DNA from 4 places in the Telluria sp. ZB4P34 genome. Region 2 is predicted to be linked to each of the others. Evidence: predicted binding sites of a transcription regulator. Region 2 holds the regulator's gene; each other region holds the start of a gene.
What was found. Region 2 encodes sigma-54, which starts transcription at its own class of promoters, with help from an activator protein. Its sites were predicted from a motif close to TGGCANGNAANCTGCTTT; they were not measured.

Region 1: the regulator sigma-54 is predicted to act here: its motif matches at 1,731-1,748, upstream of AC56KL_RS13775 (PEP-CTERM sorting domain-containing protein).
Region 3: the regulator sigma-54 is predicted to act here: its motif matches at 1,911-1,928, upstream of AC56KL_RS14945 (pilin).
Region 4: the regulator sigma-54 is predicted to act here: its motif matches at 2,313-2,330, upstream of AC56KL_RS18660 (PEP-CTERM sorting domain-containing protein).

The regions. Positions count from the first base shown of each region.
Region 1 is NZ_JCASIF010000007.1:97,338-101,258, reverse strand. Features, by position in the region: gene AC56KL_RS13780 (carbohydrate binding domain-containing protein) at 1-1,496, shown strand, start outside; gene AC56KL_RS13775 (PEP-CTERM sorting domain-containing protein) at 1,812-2,423, shown strand; gene AC56KL_RS13770 (hypothetical protein) at 2,908-3,465, shown strand.
Region 2 is NZ_JCASIF010000032.1:381-4,301, forward strand. Features, by position in the region: gene AC56KL_RS23065 (enoyl-CoA hydratase/isomerase family protein) at 1-835, opposite strand, end outside; gene hpf (ribosome hibernation-promoting factor, HPF/YfiA family) at 985-1,338, opposite strand; gene AC56KL_RS23075 (RNA polymerase factor sigma-54) at 1,397-2,860, opposite strand; gene lptB (LPS export ABC transporter ATP-binding protein) at 2,860-3,642, opposite strand; gene lptA (lipopolysaccharide transport periplasmic protein LptA) at 3,639-3,921, opposite strand, start outside.
Region 3 is NZ_JCASIF010000008.1:149,975-153,895, forward strand. Features, by position in the region: gene AC56KL_RS14940 (DUF4214 domain-containing protein) at 1-1,031, opposite strand, end outside; gene AC56KL_RS14945 (pilin) at 1,369-1,848, opposite strand; gene sucD (succinate--CoA ligase subunit alpha) at 2,183-3,064, opposite strand; gene sucC (ADP-forming succinate--CoA ligase subunit beta) at 3,083-3,921, opposite strand, start outside.
Region 4 is NZ_JCASIF010000013.1:106,932-110,852, reverse strand. Features, by position in the region: gene AC56KL_RS18665 (DUF885 domain-containing protein) at 1-1,513, shown strand, start outside; gene AC56KL_RS18660 (PEP-CTERM sorting domain-containing protein) at 1,580-2,281, opposite strand; gene tatC (twin-arginine translocase subunit TatC) at 2,446-3,201, opposite strand; gene tatB (Sec-independent protein translocase protein TatB) at 3,202-3,705, opposite strand; gene tatA (Sec-independent protein translocase subunit TatA) at 3,715-3,921, opposite strand, start outside.

The DNA of each region.
Region 1 (3,921 bases), on a different contig from region 2:
CAAGTTGGGCGGCCAATGGCGAGATCGACATCATGGAAGGGATGGGGAGCAAGCCGACCAAGATCGCCCAGACACTCCATTACGGCGGGATGTGGCCGCGCAATATCTACACGGGCCAGGAGGCAACCATCGCCAACGGCGGCACCGTCAGCGAGTGGCACACCTACACGCTGGAATGGCGCTCAAACGAAATCAAGTGGTCGATCGACGGCGTCGTCACCGCGACGCAGACGAAATGGTGGAGCTCGAACGTCAATCCGCCGGATAGCGACGATGATCTGAATCCCTGGCCAGCTCCGTTCGACAAGCCGTTCTACCTCTTGATCAATCTCGCAGTCGGCGGCAATTTCGACGGCAATCCGGACGCCACGACGCCCGACAAGGCCGAGATGGCGATCGACTATATCCGCTGGTCCTCGCTGCCCGACGAAAAGCGCGATCCCGGTCCGCGCCCGGAGATGAAATATCCGTGGACACCGGCGACGACGGTTGCCCGTCCCGCAGTCAACGGCAACCTGGTTTACAACCCCTCGTTCGACTGGACCGCGACCAACGCCATCGTCGCGCAGAACCCGGATGTGGAGACCATCGCAGGCGCCAGTAATTCCTATTTCTGGAACCTGTTCAAACTGAATGGCGAAGCCAACGCGAGTAACGACGGCGGGGCGCTCAAGATCGACATCACGAACCCCGGCGCCGAAATCTGGAACGTCCAGCTCCAGCACAACAATATTCCGCTGAAAGAAGGGCGCAAGTACCGGATCAGCTTCGACGCACGCGCTTCTACCAACCGCAGCATGAGCTATACCGTGGGCGCCGGCCAGGACCGGAATTTCGAGTCTTATTCCGGCGGCGACCATCCTGCCGAGCTGACGACGGGCATGCAAAGGTTCACACGGACCTTCGATATGTCGTCCGCCACGAACAATGGCGCGCGCGTGGTGTTCAATCTGGCGAAAGCAGGGAACAACTTGGTGTGGATCGACAATGTCGTGGTCGAAGACATCGGCGCCGCGGACGCACCAAGCGGACCCGTCGTTGGTGTGAACCTGTTGAAGAACGGCGATTTCTCAAGCGACCTGGCGCCGAACTGGATCACCTGGGCCAGCCCCGGCACGGGTTCGCTCGTCGCGTCGACCGTCAATGGCAGTGCGCGGCTGGTGGTCACCGACGTGGATCCCGGGAATAACTGGCATGTGCAGCTCAACCAACCGAACATTTCACTGGTCAAGGGCAGCAGCTATACCCTAGTCTTCAAAGGCGCCGCCAGCGTCGCCAGGACGGTTGGGGTAGTGATTGGCGAGAACGGCGGCAGCTTCGCCCGCTACCTGGACGTGACTGCGGCATTGACACCGACGACCGGCACCTTCACGTACACGTTCACCGCACCGGTGACGAATGCGGCGGCCCAGTTGCAGATACTGGGGGCAGTCGGCGCGGCAGGGGATGACTACAACCTGACGTTTGACGATTTCAGCCTGGTGGCAAATCCCTGATCCGGCTTTCCTTTGTTTAAGAGGGCAGGCATTTGCCTGCCTTTTCCATTCTTCAGGCTAATCGGGACATTCCTGCACTGCTGGTCGCCAGCAGCGCAAAGACACAGGATCTCTATATATCAAGGGAAGCTGATCGCAGGCAATTACTAATTCTTGTCGAAATTTCTTACAGTATAGGTCGCCAAGTCAGCGCTGACTTAGTTAAGTAACTGTCAGCAATGAATATTTTCTTTACGGCACGATATTTGCTTTAGAGAATTGCCTACACCAGTCGCGCCGATGTCACTTCAATCTATCTACTTCTGCCAGGAAATCATGAAAATCTTGCCGTTCTTTCGCACCTTCATCGCTAGCTGTGCAATTCTTGCAGCTTCTCAAGCAAGTGCAGCAGCGATCCTTCAAGTGGACAGCAACGGCATCTTGACTGGTGCAAAGAACGTCGATGTTGCCGGAACGCTGTACGACGTCAAGTTCATGGATGGCTCGTGCGAATCGCTGTTTGACGGATGTTCCAACTCAGCATTCGCATTCACCACCAGTGATAACGCCGTGCTCGCAGCTCAGGCACTGCTGGCACAAGTGTTCGTCGACGGTTTGACCGGGAACTTCGACTCCGACGCCAAAAAAACATTCGGCTGTGCCGATAATGGCGTGTGCCATACCGTCATTCCATACGCGTATTCGGCGAATGGCAATCTCGCAGCCACAGAGATTCTAAATTTCAGCGCTTATATGGCTCTATTTGGAATGACGGATGAGGTCCAAGTCCATCAGTCGATTTTTGCCAGTGACACCATGCAAATGCCGCACAAGAATTTCGCTGTGTTTAACTTGGCATTGGCTGAGGAGGTCCCTGAGCCAGGCTCGATCAGCTTGATGGGGCTGGCCTTGGCCGGCCTGGCATTCGCACGCCGCCGCAAGTCGTAAGCAACGGCGGTCAGCTGCGCTTGTTCGCACTTCAACAGGCACGCGGGGTGGTTAGCCCAATACTCGCGTGCCGGTTCTTCTCCCTTGATTGCCTTCTCTCGTACCTTGCGCTGGAAGACTTTCGAAAACCTCGAATCGATCTTCCAAAAAAGAGAAAGGGCTACAAGCTGGAAGCGTGTAACCCTTTGCTATTGCTGCTGAATTCTTGGGGTGGCTGATGGGACTCGAACCCACGACGACAGGAATCACAATCCAGCCGTCAAATCTCAATTTTCCTTTTTAAATCAAGACCTTGAGTTTCTGTTTTTCCAACGAAACTTCATAAATCCGTGCCCAACCATGCGGGTCTCAAGCCATCCGTTGGAAATTTTTCGACTTGGAGAGAACAAGATTGTACGGTCTTACCTCTGAATATAATGCTGCTAAGTAATTTTTGATTTATATTAACTGATAGGTCACGTGAAGAGTCTAAGTTGAGGAAACAATGCCAAAAGTCGTGCAAATAGGTAGCCGGGTGCAGGGAGGCGCAGCAAACATCATGGGCAGAGTCGACTGCGCAATTAGGATCTCTGCTATCTTGCTGGAGTGGGCTATGGTTGAGGAATATCTTTCGAGAATGCTAAGCGCAGCTATGGGGACGCACGTTGTGACTGAAGGTGGCGGCATCAGTGTTCGGCACGATAGAAATTCGATGGTGATTATGGAAGAAATAGATTCAATCCATAAACGTTTGCAGATTATTGATCGGCTACTCCTTCGTTACTTGACCCCTGCCTTGGCTGACGAGTGGAGTCTCGTTAAAAATAGGATCAAGAGCGGGGCAAAAAAACGAAACTTCTGTGCCCATACAGCTTGGTTATTTCACGAAAACTATCCAAACGACCTCCTTTTTCGAAACGAGGACGGGATAGACTTATGTTATGAGCCAAAAGACTTCGATGAAATGCTACAGCATCTATCGGCAACGTGCAATGCTACAGCACTGCTGCAAGGAAAAATTCTATCTGCGATAAGAAACGGCGAAGTTAAAATCGATCGTTAGCATACACATTGCGCAGTTTGATTGGCAGAAACCACCAGCCGAGGTGTCATATTATCTGAACAGGGCGCTCGACAATGGCGTTAAGCTTGAAGAAATATCGGAATTTTACCCACCTTGATTTCTATTCTGGTTGGCCGAACGCAATAGGTGCCGTGAAGACCGTGAAGGCCGCGAAGGTCGTATTCGCTGAGGGCAAAATCGGTAACGAGTAGCTGCCTCCGGCCAAGTTAAGCTGCTTCAACTCGACAAGGAAGGCCAGGATAAGCGGGCTAGGCTGAACGATACTTTTGGTAAAGTTGCGCCGTGCGTGGTGCAGTGCACAACCGACGCGCTGTTCCGAGATCTCTGGCTTAGAGCGCCTAACAAAAACTCTCGACATACCACTAACAGATGAGCGAGCAGGCAAGTGACAGTCCGTGAAGAGAATGCTTAGGTGTCGCATACGCTTATCCGCTT
Region 2 (3,921 bases):
CGCACATCATCAGGGGTGAACGCTGGCGCATCGCCTTGAGCGCTTTCTGCGCGAACGGATTCTCGTCGCGCGCCAGCGAGGCCATGATCGCGTCCACCGAGGCCGCACCGAAGTGCGCGTCGATCACGCCGCGCTGCGCCTGCAGTTCGCTGGCGCCCACCTGGCCGGCAAACTGCGCCGCGTAGCTGCGGATTGCGCCCGGCAAGCCGCGCCCCGGCGTCGATGCCACCAGCGCCATCAGGCCGCCCAGCTCGGCGCCCGGCACGAACACGTCCGCCAGTCCCACGTACAGCGCGTCGGCGGCGCCGATGGTGAGCCCGGTCAGGCCCAGGTACTGGCCCAGCTGGCCCGGCGCGTGCGACAGGAAATGGCTGCCGCCCACGTCCGGGAACAGGCCGATGTTCACCTCGGGCATCGCCATCTTCGTGCGCTCGGTCACGATGCGCAGGCCGCAGTCCGGGCCGCCCTGGGCGATGCCCATGCCGCCGCCCATCACCACGCCGTCCATCACGGCAATATAGGGCTTCGGATAAAAGTGGATCAGGTGGTTGAGCGCGTATTCTTCGGTAAAGAAGTCTTCCAGCAGCGCGCTGCCGCCAGTCGGGCCCACCTGGCCCATCTCGTGGAAGAAGCGGATATCGCCGCCCGCGCACAGGGCCTTCTCGCTGGTGCTCGTGATGACTACAGCATCGACCCCGGCATCCTCTTTCCATTGCAGCAGGATGGCAGTCAGGTCGCGCACCATGTCGAGCGAGAGGGAGTTCAGGGCTTTCGGCCGGTCGAGCGTAATGACGCCGGTGCGGTTGGCGACGCGGGTCAGGACGTATTCGGTCATGGCAATGTCTGTGATCGAAAAGACATGCATTCTACAGAACATTTGTACAAATCCGGAAGCGGAGAAAAATAACAGGCCTTACAAACGCAAAAAGGGCGCCCCCTCAGACGCCCTTGCTGTTGTGCTACAGCCCGTTCGCAGGAACTGCGTTACGCGGCTTCAGCTTCTCCGATGTCCGGAAGGCGCTTGTGCGCCACGTGGTTATGGTCTTGCAGCATGGATTTGTGTTTTAGAACCTGCCTGTCCAGCCGGTCCATGAGCGTGTCGATCGCCGCATAGAGGTCTTGCGCCGCACTGGCGACATGCAAAATCTTGCCGGATACCTGCAAATTGATTTCGGCTTTCTGCCGTTTCTCTTTTTCAGTGAGGTTATCGATGGCGAGGAACACGTGGGTGTCGATCACATGGTCGAAATGGCGGGTGATGCGCTCGAGCTTATTCTGAACGTATTCACGGATGGCGGGGGTGACTTCGAGATGGTGGCCGCTGATGGTGAGGTTCATACACACTCCTTTGGGAAGGTGCCCTGCCCGCGCCACAAGGTGAGAGTGGGCAGTAGCTTTACAGGGATTTGCGGAGGCTGACGGGCGGAATCTTGAGCGCTTCGCGGTACTTGGCAACCGTCCGGCGCGCAATGACCATACCTTGTTCCCCGAGCATCTCCGCGATCTTGCTGTCGGATAGAGGATTCCTAGGGTCTTCTGCTCCTGTCAATTGCGCTATGAGAGCGCGGATCGCCGTCGAGGAGGCTTCTCCCCCCGCTTCGGTGGCGACATGGCTTCCGAAGAAGTACTTCAGCTCGAACATGCCGTGCGGGGTCAGCATGTATTTCTGCGTTGTGACACGAGAAATCGTGCTCTCGTGTAGGCCTAGTGTATCAGCTATCTCGCGTAAAACAAGAGGGCGCATGGCGACGGCGCCGTGGCTGAAAAAGTTGCGCTGACGCTCGACGATTGCCTCGGCGACACGCAGGATCGTATCGAAACGCTGGCGCATGTTCTTGATCAGCCACTTCGCTTCCTGCAGCTGCGCGCCCATCTGGCTTTCGCTCTTTCCGCCCTTGAGCAGGTTGGCGTACAGGGAGTTCACGCGCAGCTTCGGCATCACTTCCGGGTTCAGTGCTACCTGCCAGCCGTTCTTGGAGCGGCGCACGATCACGTCCGGCACCACGAAATCCGACACGCCCGCGCCAAAAGCCGCGCCGGGATGCGGATTGCACTGGCGGACCACGGCCTGCACTTCGCGCAGGTCCTCGTCGTCGCAGTCGAGCGCCTTTTTGAGCTTGGTGTATTCGCGCTGCGCGAACCAGGTCAGGTAACCCTCGACGATCTTCAGGGCGAGGCGCCGCGTCACCAGGGGCACGCCCGGCATGCGGCGGATCTGCAGCGCCAGGCATTCGGCCGCGCTGCGCGCACCGACGCCGACCGGGTCCAGGCTCTGCACCAGCGCCAGCGCGCAGCGCAGCTCGTCCATCCCGATCTCGAGTTCCTGCGGCAGGCGCGCATGGATCTCGTCCAGCGGCTCGTCCAGGTAGCCGTTGTCGTCGAGCGCATCGATCACGAGTTCGGCCAGTGCGCGGTCGCGCGCGCTGCAGGCGCTCAGGCGGATCTGCTCCGCCAGGTGCTCGCGCAGCGTGATGGAGTCGGCTTCCAGCTGCGGACGGCCGTCCTCGTCGCCGTCGCCGCGTCCGCCGCCCTCGCTGCCCCAGTCCCCTTCGGACTCGCCGCGTTCGGCCTCAAGGCCCTCCTCGTGGCCTTCGGCCTCGGGCTTGGCCTGCTCCTCCTGCTGGCCCGGCTGCGGCGCTTCGCCATTGGCGGGCGCGTTGTTGATCGCGCCGTCGGCCAGCAGGCGCACCGAGCGGTCGAGCGGATCGTCGAGCCGTTCGAGCAGCGGGTTGTCATGCAGGATCTGCTCGATCTCGGCCTGCAGTTCGAGCGTGGACAGCTGCAGCAGGCGGATCGACTGCTGCAGTTGCGGCGTGAGCGCGAGATGCTGCGAGGTGCGGAGCTGCAGGGATTGTTTCATTACATCCTGAAGTGTTCGCCGAGGTAGACGCGCCGGACGGATTCGTCGGCGATGATGTCGTCGGGGCGGCCCGAGGCCAGCACCGCGCCCTGGTTGATGATGTAGGCGCGGTCGCAGATGCCGAGCGTCTCGCGCACGTTGTGGTCGGTGATCAGGACGCCGATGTTGCGCTCCTTCAGGAAGCGCACGATGCGCTGGATCTCGATCACCGCGATCGGGTCCACGCCCGCGAAGGGTTCGTCCAGCAGGACGAAGCGCGGGTTGGTCGCCAGCGCGCGCGCGATCTCCACCCGGCGCCGCTCGCCGCCCGACAGCGACAGCGCCGGGTTCTCGCGCAGCTTCTCGATCTGCAGTTCGGCCAGCAGGGTGTCGAGGCGCTCGTTGATCTGGTCCTTGCCCAGCGGCTTGCCGTCCACCCGCTGCAGTTCCAGCACCGCGCGGATGTTCTCCTCCACCGTCAGCTTCCGGAACACCGAGGCTTCCTGCGGCAAGTAGGACAGGCCCAGCACCGCGCGCCGGTGGATCGGCAGGCTGGAGATGTCGGTGCCGTTGATGTCGATGGTGCCGGCATCGGACGGCACCAGGCCCACGATCATGTAGAACGAGGTGGTCTTGCCGGCGCCATTGGGGCCGAGCAGGCCGACCACTTCGCCGCACTCGACCTGCAACGAGACGTCGCGCACCACCAGGCGCTTGCCGTAGCTCTTCTGCAGGCCCTTGACCAGCAGGGTGCTGCAGCCTTCGCGCGCCGTGGCCTGCGCCGCCGTCATCGATGCCGTCATTGCTTTGCGCCCTCGGCTGGCGCCGTCGCAGTTGAAGGCCTGCGCGGCGCGATGATCAGGGTGCCGCGCCCGCCGCCCACCTTGCTGGTGCCGCTGGCGTCGTTGCGCACCTGCGCCACTTCGCGGCGGTTGTCGTAGGAGACGAATGGCCCCTTGATCTCGTTGGTCATGCGGCCGTTCTCCAGTTCGCGCACTTCGGCATTGGTGAACAGCTTGACCAGCTCGGCGCGCTCGTCGTATTCGATTTTCTGGGCCTGGCCCTCCACCCACAGGTCGGGG
Region 3 (3,921 bases), on a different contig from region 2:
GCCACCGACGGATAGCGCGGATCCGGGTTGATCGGTTGGGGAAGGCGGCTGAGAACGTAGTCGGCCCGGACGCCGGCCAGCTTGACAGTGTCCGCGCCGTTTCCGCCGTCGACCATCTGCCGGTCGCCCAGCAGGCTGATGAGGTCGTTGCCGTCGCCGGCCATCACGCTCAAGCGCCCACCGCCGCCCTTGAGCGCGATGGTATCGTCGCCCGCGCCCGCTGCGACGACCATGTCCTCGTAGATCGTGGCCGGCAGGTCGATGCTGATGTCGTCCTCGCCGTCGGAGCCGCGCAGGATGGCCTGCTCGATCGTTTCGCCGGGCCGGATGACGATGCCGGCATTGCTGACGCTGATCAGGCTGCCGTCGTGGAAAGTCGTGCTGAAGGCGGTCAGGGCGCCTTCGAACACCGGGGCAGCCTGAGCGCCCAGCAGGGTCTCCCCGAGCTGGAAGTCGCCTTCTATCGAGACTGAGCGGACGAACTTGTCCGCAGCGATGTCGATGCGGTCGATCCTGCCACGCAGTTCGCCGTCCGGCTGCAGGCTGAGCGCGCCATTCATCGATACCGTGAGATTGCCGAGGATCGGGTCGTAATCCGGGCTGGAGGCCGGCAGCAGGGTCTTGACGCGCAGTCCATGGATGCTCATGCCTTCCGCTACCGGGTTGAACACCAGCGCAGCGCCGCTCATGTCGTAGTCGTAGCTCATCTTGCCGGTTACAGCCAGCTCGACCAGTCCCGGCTTGCTGAAATCGAAGCCGGTCACACTGGCGCGGCCGCGCGGGGCCAGCGGGTTCTCCATCACCAGGCCGGAATACACGCCGACGGCGCCGTCCGCGTAGCTCGTGCGCAGTGAGGCGCCGAGCATGTTCCATGACGAGAACTGTGCGTAATCCTGTTCGATGCCTGCGAGCGTGGCGGTATAGAAATCGATCATGCTGCCCACGTGCCCGCTGGTCACCGGATCCTGGGCAGCCATTGCGCGTTGCTGGTCGACGACGCCCTGCGATAGTGTGATCCTGACGGTGGCCATGGTGATCTTCCGAATAATGCGCCGCGTGCGCGGTTGTGATTTCCAGTCGGCAATTGTAAAACGATTGGCTACCCAGAGTCTCGCCAAATTCACCGTCGAGCCCGCTCACCTGTTTCGTTGTAGTGCCCGTGGTACATTGCGGCCCTTTGTATGCCGTCCCCTTCCCTTTCAATGGTTCGCGGAATGGGAATGGCGGCGCCTATCTTGGCTGGACCTTGTCTGAACCCGTAAGCCAGATGCCGTTAAGTTGCTTCGTTCGCTTCGCCTAAGCAAAAAGAGACCGCCAGGGCGGTCTCTTTCTCAAGGACCGCTGTCGCGGTCTCAGGTCGGGTCGCTATTATGCGTCGGCGTCGTCCTCACCAGCAGCGGTCAGGCAGCCTGCCGGCAGGTACTTGTCTTCTTCTTCGAAGCCGCTCGTCACGCAGGTGTAGATACCCTTGGTCGAACGGTGCAGCGAGATGGTGGGTGCTTCACCCAGACGGCCCGGGCTGGCAATAGTGCAGGTCAGGACGGCGGTGTTGGCACCAGGAACAGTTGCTGCGATGGTGCTGCAGTTACCGGTTTGGGCAGCCAGGCCAGCCTTGCTGAGGTATTCCGCTGCATCGGCAGCGCTGCCTTCAACGACAGCCATTTCAAAACCGGTCTTACCGGCGGCGATGTCGCCGTAAGCGGCGGTCGCCTTGCCCTTGGCGATGTAGTCCTGGTATGCCGGGATCGCCACGGCTGCCAGGATGCCGATGATCGCAACGACGATCATCAGTTCGATCAGGGTGAAACCGCCTTCAGCTTTTTTGTTGCGCATTTGTTGGATGTTCATTTCTATCTCTCCAGGGTGGTGTGTCAGGTAATTGGGTTACTGCTTGTTGCCACGCTTTCTTATATGCAAGCCGTATGCCAGCCCCAAAAATGCTGATTTTATTAGTGCGGAGATAACAAAACGACGTGCCAACGCAAGTTTTGGCTTGAGCTGTGACAAAATTTGTCAGCACAGCCCAGCAATTTTTGTCACGTGGACAGTTTACGTAACGCAATTTGTCATCCTTGGAAGAAATTTGGGATGACTGCCGCCATCTCACAGGTCAACACGTCATGAGAAGACGAAAAAAAAGCGGGAAGCTCACGCTCCCCGCTTTTTTACCAACTGGTCAGGATTACAGCATGGCCTTCAGCAGGCGTGCCATTTCCGACGGGTTCTTGGTGACGGTAATGCCGCAGGCTTCCATGATTTCCAGCTTGGCTTGCGCGGTGTCGGCGCCGCCCGAGATCAGCGCGCCGGCGTGGCCCATGCGCTTGCCCGGAGGCGCGGTGACGCCGGCGATGAAGCCGACGACCGGCTTCTTCATGTTGTCCTTGATCCACTGAGCAGCGTTCGCCTCGTCCGGACCACCGATCTCGCCGATCATGATGACGGCGTCGGTGTCAGGATCGTCGTTGAACATGCGCATCACGTCGATGTGCTTCAGACCGTTGATCGGGTCGCCGCCGATACCGACTGCCGACGACTGGCCCAGGCCCAGTGCGGTCAGTTGGCCGACTGCTTCATAGGTCAGGGTGCCCGAGCGCGACACGACGCCGATACGGCCCTTGCGGTGGATGTGACCCGGCATGATGCCGATCTTGATCTCGTCCGGGGTGATCAGGCCTGGGCAGTTCGGGCCCAGCAGCAGGGTCTTCGAGCCGGCCTTGGCCATGCGGTCCTTGACTTCCATCATGTCGCGGACTGGGATGCCTTCGGTGATGCAGATTGCCAGGTCCAGCTCGGCTTCGACGGCTTCCCAGATGGCAGCGGCAGCGCCTGCCGGCGGGACGTAGATGACCGACACGGTGGCGCCGGTTTCCGACTTGGCTTCCTTGACCGATGCGTAGATCGGGATGCCTTCGAAGTCTTCGCCAGCTTTCTTCGGGTTCACGCCTGCCACGAAGGCTTCACGGCCGTTCGCGTAGTCGCGGCACATGCGGGTGTGGAACTGGCCGGTCTTGCCGGTGATACCTTGGGTGATGACTTTGGTGTCTTTATTAATCAGAATGGACATGTTGTATTCCTTCGCGAATTAGGCTTGGCCAGCGGCAGCGGCAACGACCTGCTTCGCTGCGTCTTCCATGGTGTCTGCGGCGATGATCGGCAGGCCCGAGTCGGCCAGCATCTTCTTGCCCAGGTCTTCGTTGGTGCCCTTCATGCGGACGACCAGCGGCACCTGCAGCGACACAGCTTTCGATGCGGTGATGACGCCTTCGGCGATCACGTCGCAGCGCATGATGCCGCCGAAGATGTTGACCAGGATGGCCTTCAGGCCCGGGTTCTTCAGCATGATCTTGAATGCTTCGGTCACTTTTTCTGCGGTTGCACCGCCGCCGACGTCCAGGAAGTTGGCCGGCTCGCCGCCGAACAGCTTGATGGTGTCCATGGTAGCCATGGCCAGGCCGGCGCCGTTCACCAGGCAGCCGATGTTGCCGTCGAGCGAAATGTAAGCCAGGTCGAACTTCGATGCTTCGACTTCCGCCGGATCTTCTTCGTCCAGGTCGCGATAGGCGACGATTTCCGGGTGACGGAACAGGGCGTTCGAGTCGAAGTTGAACTTGGCGTCCAGCGCGATGACCTTGCCCGAACCGGTCAGGATCAGCGGGTTGATTTCGGCCAGCGATGCGTCGGTTTCCCAGTACGCCTTGTACAGGCCCTGCAGGTTGGTGCGGGCGTCGGCGACCGACGCTTCCGGCACGCCGATCTTGCGGGCGATGTCGTCTGCCTGCTCATCGGTCAGGCCGACCGACGGTTCGATCACGACGTTGTGGATTTTTTCCGGGTTGCTGTGCGCGACTTCTTCGATGTCCATGCCGCCTTCCGACGAGGCCATCAGCACGACCTTCTGGCTGACGCGGTCGGTCACCAGGG
Region 4 (3,921 bases), on a different contig from region 2:
CGAGTGGCTCGACAAATTCAGCAAGCTCGACGCCCGGCAGCTATCGCCGCGCCAGCGCACCGACCTGGCCCTGCTGGTGAACAAGCTGGAGAAGGACCGCTGGAACCTGACGACCTGGCGCGAATACGCGTGGAACCCGGCGCTGTATAACATCGCCCAGCCGCTCGACCTGATCCTGAACACCGAGTACGCCGCCAAGCCGCAGCGCCTGCGCACCATCCTCAAGCGCCTGGCCACGGTGCCGGCCTACTACGCTGCAGCCCAGGCTTCGATCGTCAACCCGACCCGCGAGCACACCCAGCTCGCCATCGCGCAGGCCGCCGGCACCATCGCGGTGCTGGCCGACCTGGGCAAGGCGGCGCAGGAGTCGAACCTGAACGCGCAGGAAAAGGCGATCTTTGCGCAGCGCATCGCCAACGCCGGCACCGCGGTGCTGGCCTATGTCGACTTCCTGGACGCGCTGGACAGGAATGCCAAGGGTGGGGCAAATGCGCCGCGCCCCTTCCGCGCCGGGAAGGAGCTGTACGAGCAGAAGTTCGCCCTCGAGATCCAGTCGTCCAGCAGCGCCGAACAGACCTTCCGCAAGGCGCTCGCCACGCGCGAGGAACTGCTCACCCGCATGGACACGATCTCGGACGAACTCTGGCCGCGCTACATGGCGGGCGTGGCCAAGCCGCGCGACCGCTTCCAGAAGATCGGCATGATGATCGACAAACTCTCCGCGCGCCATGTCTCGCGCGAGAACTTCCTGCCCGAGATCCGCCGCCAGATCCCGGCGCTGCACGAGTTCGTCACCGAGAAAAACCTGCTCACGCTGGACGCCGGCAAGCCGCTGGAAGTGCGCGAGACCCCGATGTACCAGCGCGGCGTGGCCGGCGCCAGCATCGATGCACCCGGCCCCTATCGCCCGAAGGACAAGACGTACTACAACGTCACGCCGCTCGACAACCTCACGCCTGAACAGGCCGAGAGCAGCCTGCGCGAATACAACGAGTGGATCCTGCAGATCCTGAACATCCACGAGGCGATTCCGGGCCACTATGCCCAGCTGGTGCATGCGAACCGCTCGCCGTCGCTGGTGAAGTCACTGTTCGGAAACGGCGCGATGGTCGAGGGCTGGGCCGTGTACGGCGAGCGCATGATGCTGGAAGCCGGCTATGGCGACAACGCACCCGAGATGTGGCTGATGTACTCGAAGTGGAACCTGCGCAGCGTGACCAACACCATCCTCGACTACAGCGTCCACGTGCTCGGCATGCAGCAGCCGCAAGCGATCGACCTGCTGGTGCGCCAGGCCTTCCAGACGCGCCAGGAAGCGGACGAGAAGTGGCGCCGCGTGACGCTCACGTCGGTGCAGCTGACCAGCTACTACAGCGGCTACGAGCAGATCATGGAGCTGCGCGAGCGCCGCAGGCAGCAGCTGGGCGAGCGCTTCAACCTGAAGGAATTCCACGACCAGTTCCTCAGCTACGGCAATGCGCCGGTGAAGATGATCGCGGAACTGATGCAGTAAACGCCGCCGTCCTGGCCTGCCGCCCCGTACCGGAGGCGATGCGGGCCAGGCGCGACCTGGGACGGTTCAGGCGCGGCGCCGGCGGCGGGCCAGGCGCAGGCCTGCCAGGCCGAGGCCGAGCAGCGCCATGCCGGCCGGCTCGGGCACCTCGCTTCCCTGTTCCACCGAAATGGTGTCGATGTGCCAGCCGCCGAAGCCGCGCAGGGCGATGCCGCCCGAGGAGCGGACCAGGCCGGTGACATCCAGCGTATTCAGCAGCGTCACCCCATCCTCGCCGTACAGGTAGCCGGTCGCGCTGTCGTCCGTATGCCAGCTGATCACCGCCTTGTACCAGCTCGACGTATAGGTCTGTGGCGCGACGGCGATGTCGGGGATGTCGAAGCCGTAGCCGGCATTGTCCTGGAACAGCAACTCCTCGCTGGCGGGGGCCGCCACGAAGGAATGGGTGCCGTCGGCATCGGCGCCGAATCCGAAATAGAAAGCGTTGGGGCTGGCCGAGAAGGTGGGACGCAGCCAGACCGACAGGGTGTCGCCTTTGGAGACGGCGAAGCCCGTGTTCACCATCCAGTCGTGCGAATCCATGACCAGGCCGAAAGCGCCGTCGTGCGCCGCCGCAGCGGAGACCGTGCCTGCATTCTTGTTCCAGCCGGCGTGCACGGTCCCGCTATCGAAATTCTCGAGTACGCCCGCCGAGGCGAAGGAACTGGCGATTGCCAGCGACAGACCGGCGATCAGCCGCTTGATGGAGAGATTGGGAGAAATGGTCATTGAATTTCCTAACGTGGCAATAGCTTATCAATAAGCAAAGATCGTGCCGTCAGGAACATTGTATTAAAAACAATGACTTAATTTTAAGGTCGTGACATCACCTGGCGGAATTGTAAAATTCTCCGACGAGACAAATGTAGTGGTACACGGCCGGACTGGCCGTGTCAGGCGTGTTCTTCCGGCGCTTGCGTCATGCGCGAGAACATCGGCGCGATCAGCAGGCCCAGCTCATAGAGCAGGCACATGGGGATGGCCAGCGCCAGCTGGCTGACCACGTCAGGCGGGGTCACGATGGCGGCAATGACGAAGGCGCCGACGATCACGTAGGAGCGGATTTCCTTCAGTTTCTCGATGCTGACGATCCCCATGCGCACCAGGATCACCACCGCCACCGGCACCTCGAAGGTGAAGCCGAAGGCCAGGCACATCGACATCACGAAGTCGAGGTAGTTCTCGATGTCCGGCGTCACCGCGATGGAGGATGGCGCGAATTCGCCGATGAACTGGAACACCCGGCCGAACACGAAGAAGTAGCAGAATGCCACGCCGCCAATGAACAGCAGCGAGGACGAGATCACCAGCGGCAACACCAGGCGCTTCTCGTGCGTGTACAGGCCGGGGGCAACAAAAGCCCACAACTGGTAGAACACCCAGGGCAGCGCCAGGATGAAGGCGAGCAGCAGCGTAACCTTCATCGGCACCAGGAAGGGCGAGATCACGCCGGTGGCGATCATGGTGGAGCCGGCCGGCAGCGCAGCGACCATCGGCGCGGCCAGCAGGTCGTAGACCTCCGACGGCCCTGGCCAGATGAACAGGGCCACGCAGGCGAGGGCAATCCCGATCGACGCCTTGACCAGGCGGTCACGCAGTTCGACGAGATGGGAAATGAAGGTGTCTTCGCCTGCAGCTTCGTCGGTCATCTAGAAAAAGGAAATCTTGGATTTGCTGGAGGGCCGGAACTTGCGTACGCGTGCGGCGCCGGATAGCACATGGGTCTTGCCGCCGTTGCGGTGCTTGTACCAGGCCGGCACTGCCGAAGTACGTACCAGCTTCTTGCGGCGGAAATCGCGCGCCTTGCGTTCAATGGCGGCGGTGCTCACGAAAGACGAGTGCAAGGAGGATGACGAGGAAACGTGTTCCCTGCCGTCCCACATCGCTTCGACCTCGTCGACGTGGCTGTGCATGGACTGCTCGACCTCGGACTTGAACGACTGCGCGCTCTCGTGCACGTCCTTGTGCAGGTTGCGCAGCTCGTCGAGTTCGATCTCGCGGCTGACCTCGGACTTCACGTCGTGCAGGTAGCGCTGGGCGCGCCCGTACAGGGTGCCCGCCATGCGCGCCACCTTGGGCAGCTTTTCAGGCCCGATGACGATCAGCGCGACAACACCGATGATCGCCAGCTTCGACAGTCCGAGATCGATCATGCCCGACGATTAATGACGGGTCTTTTCGCGGGTGTCGACGTCGATGGTCGACTTGTCGGCCACCTGCTGGGTCGACTGGGCGCCCGTGGTGTTGCCCGGCGTGTTCGCCTTGTCGTCGTCGCTCTTGATGCCGTCCTTGAAGCCCTTGACGGCCTTACCGAGGTCGGAACCGATGTTGCCGATCTTCTTGGTGCCGAAAATCAGCATCACGACGAC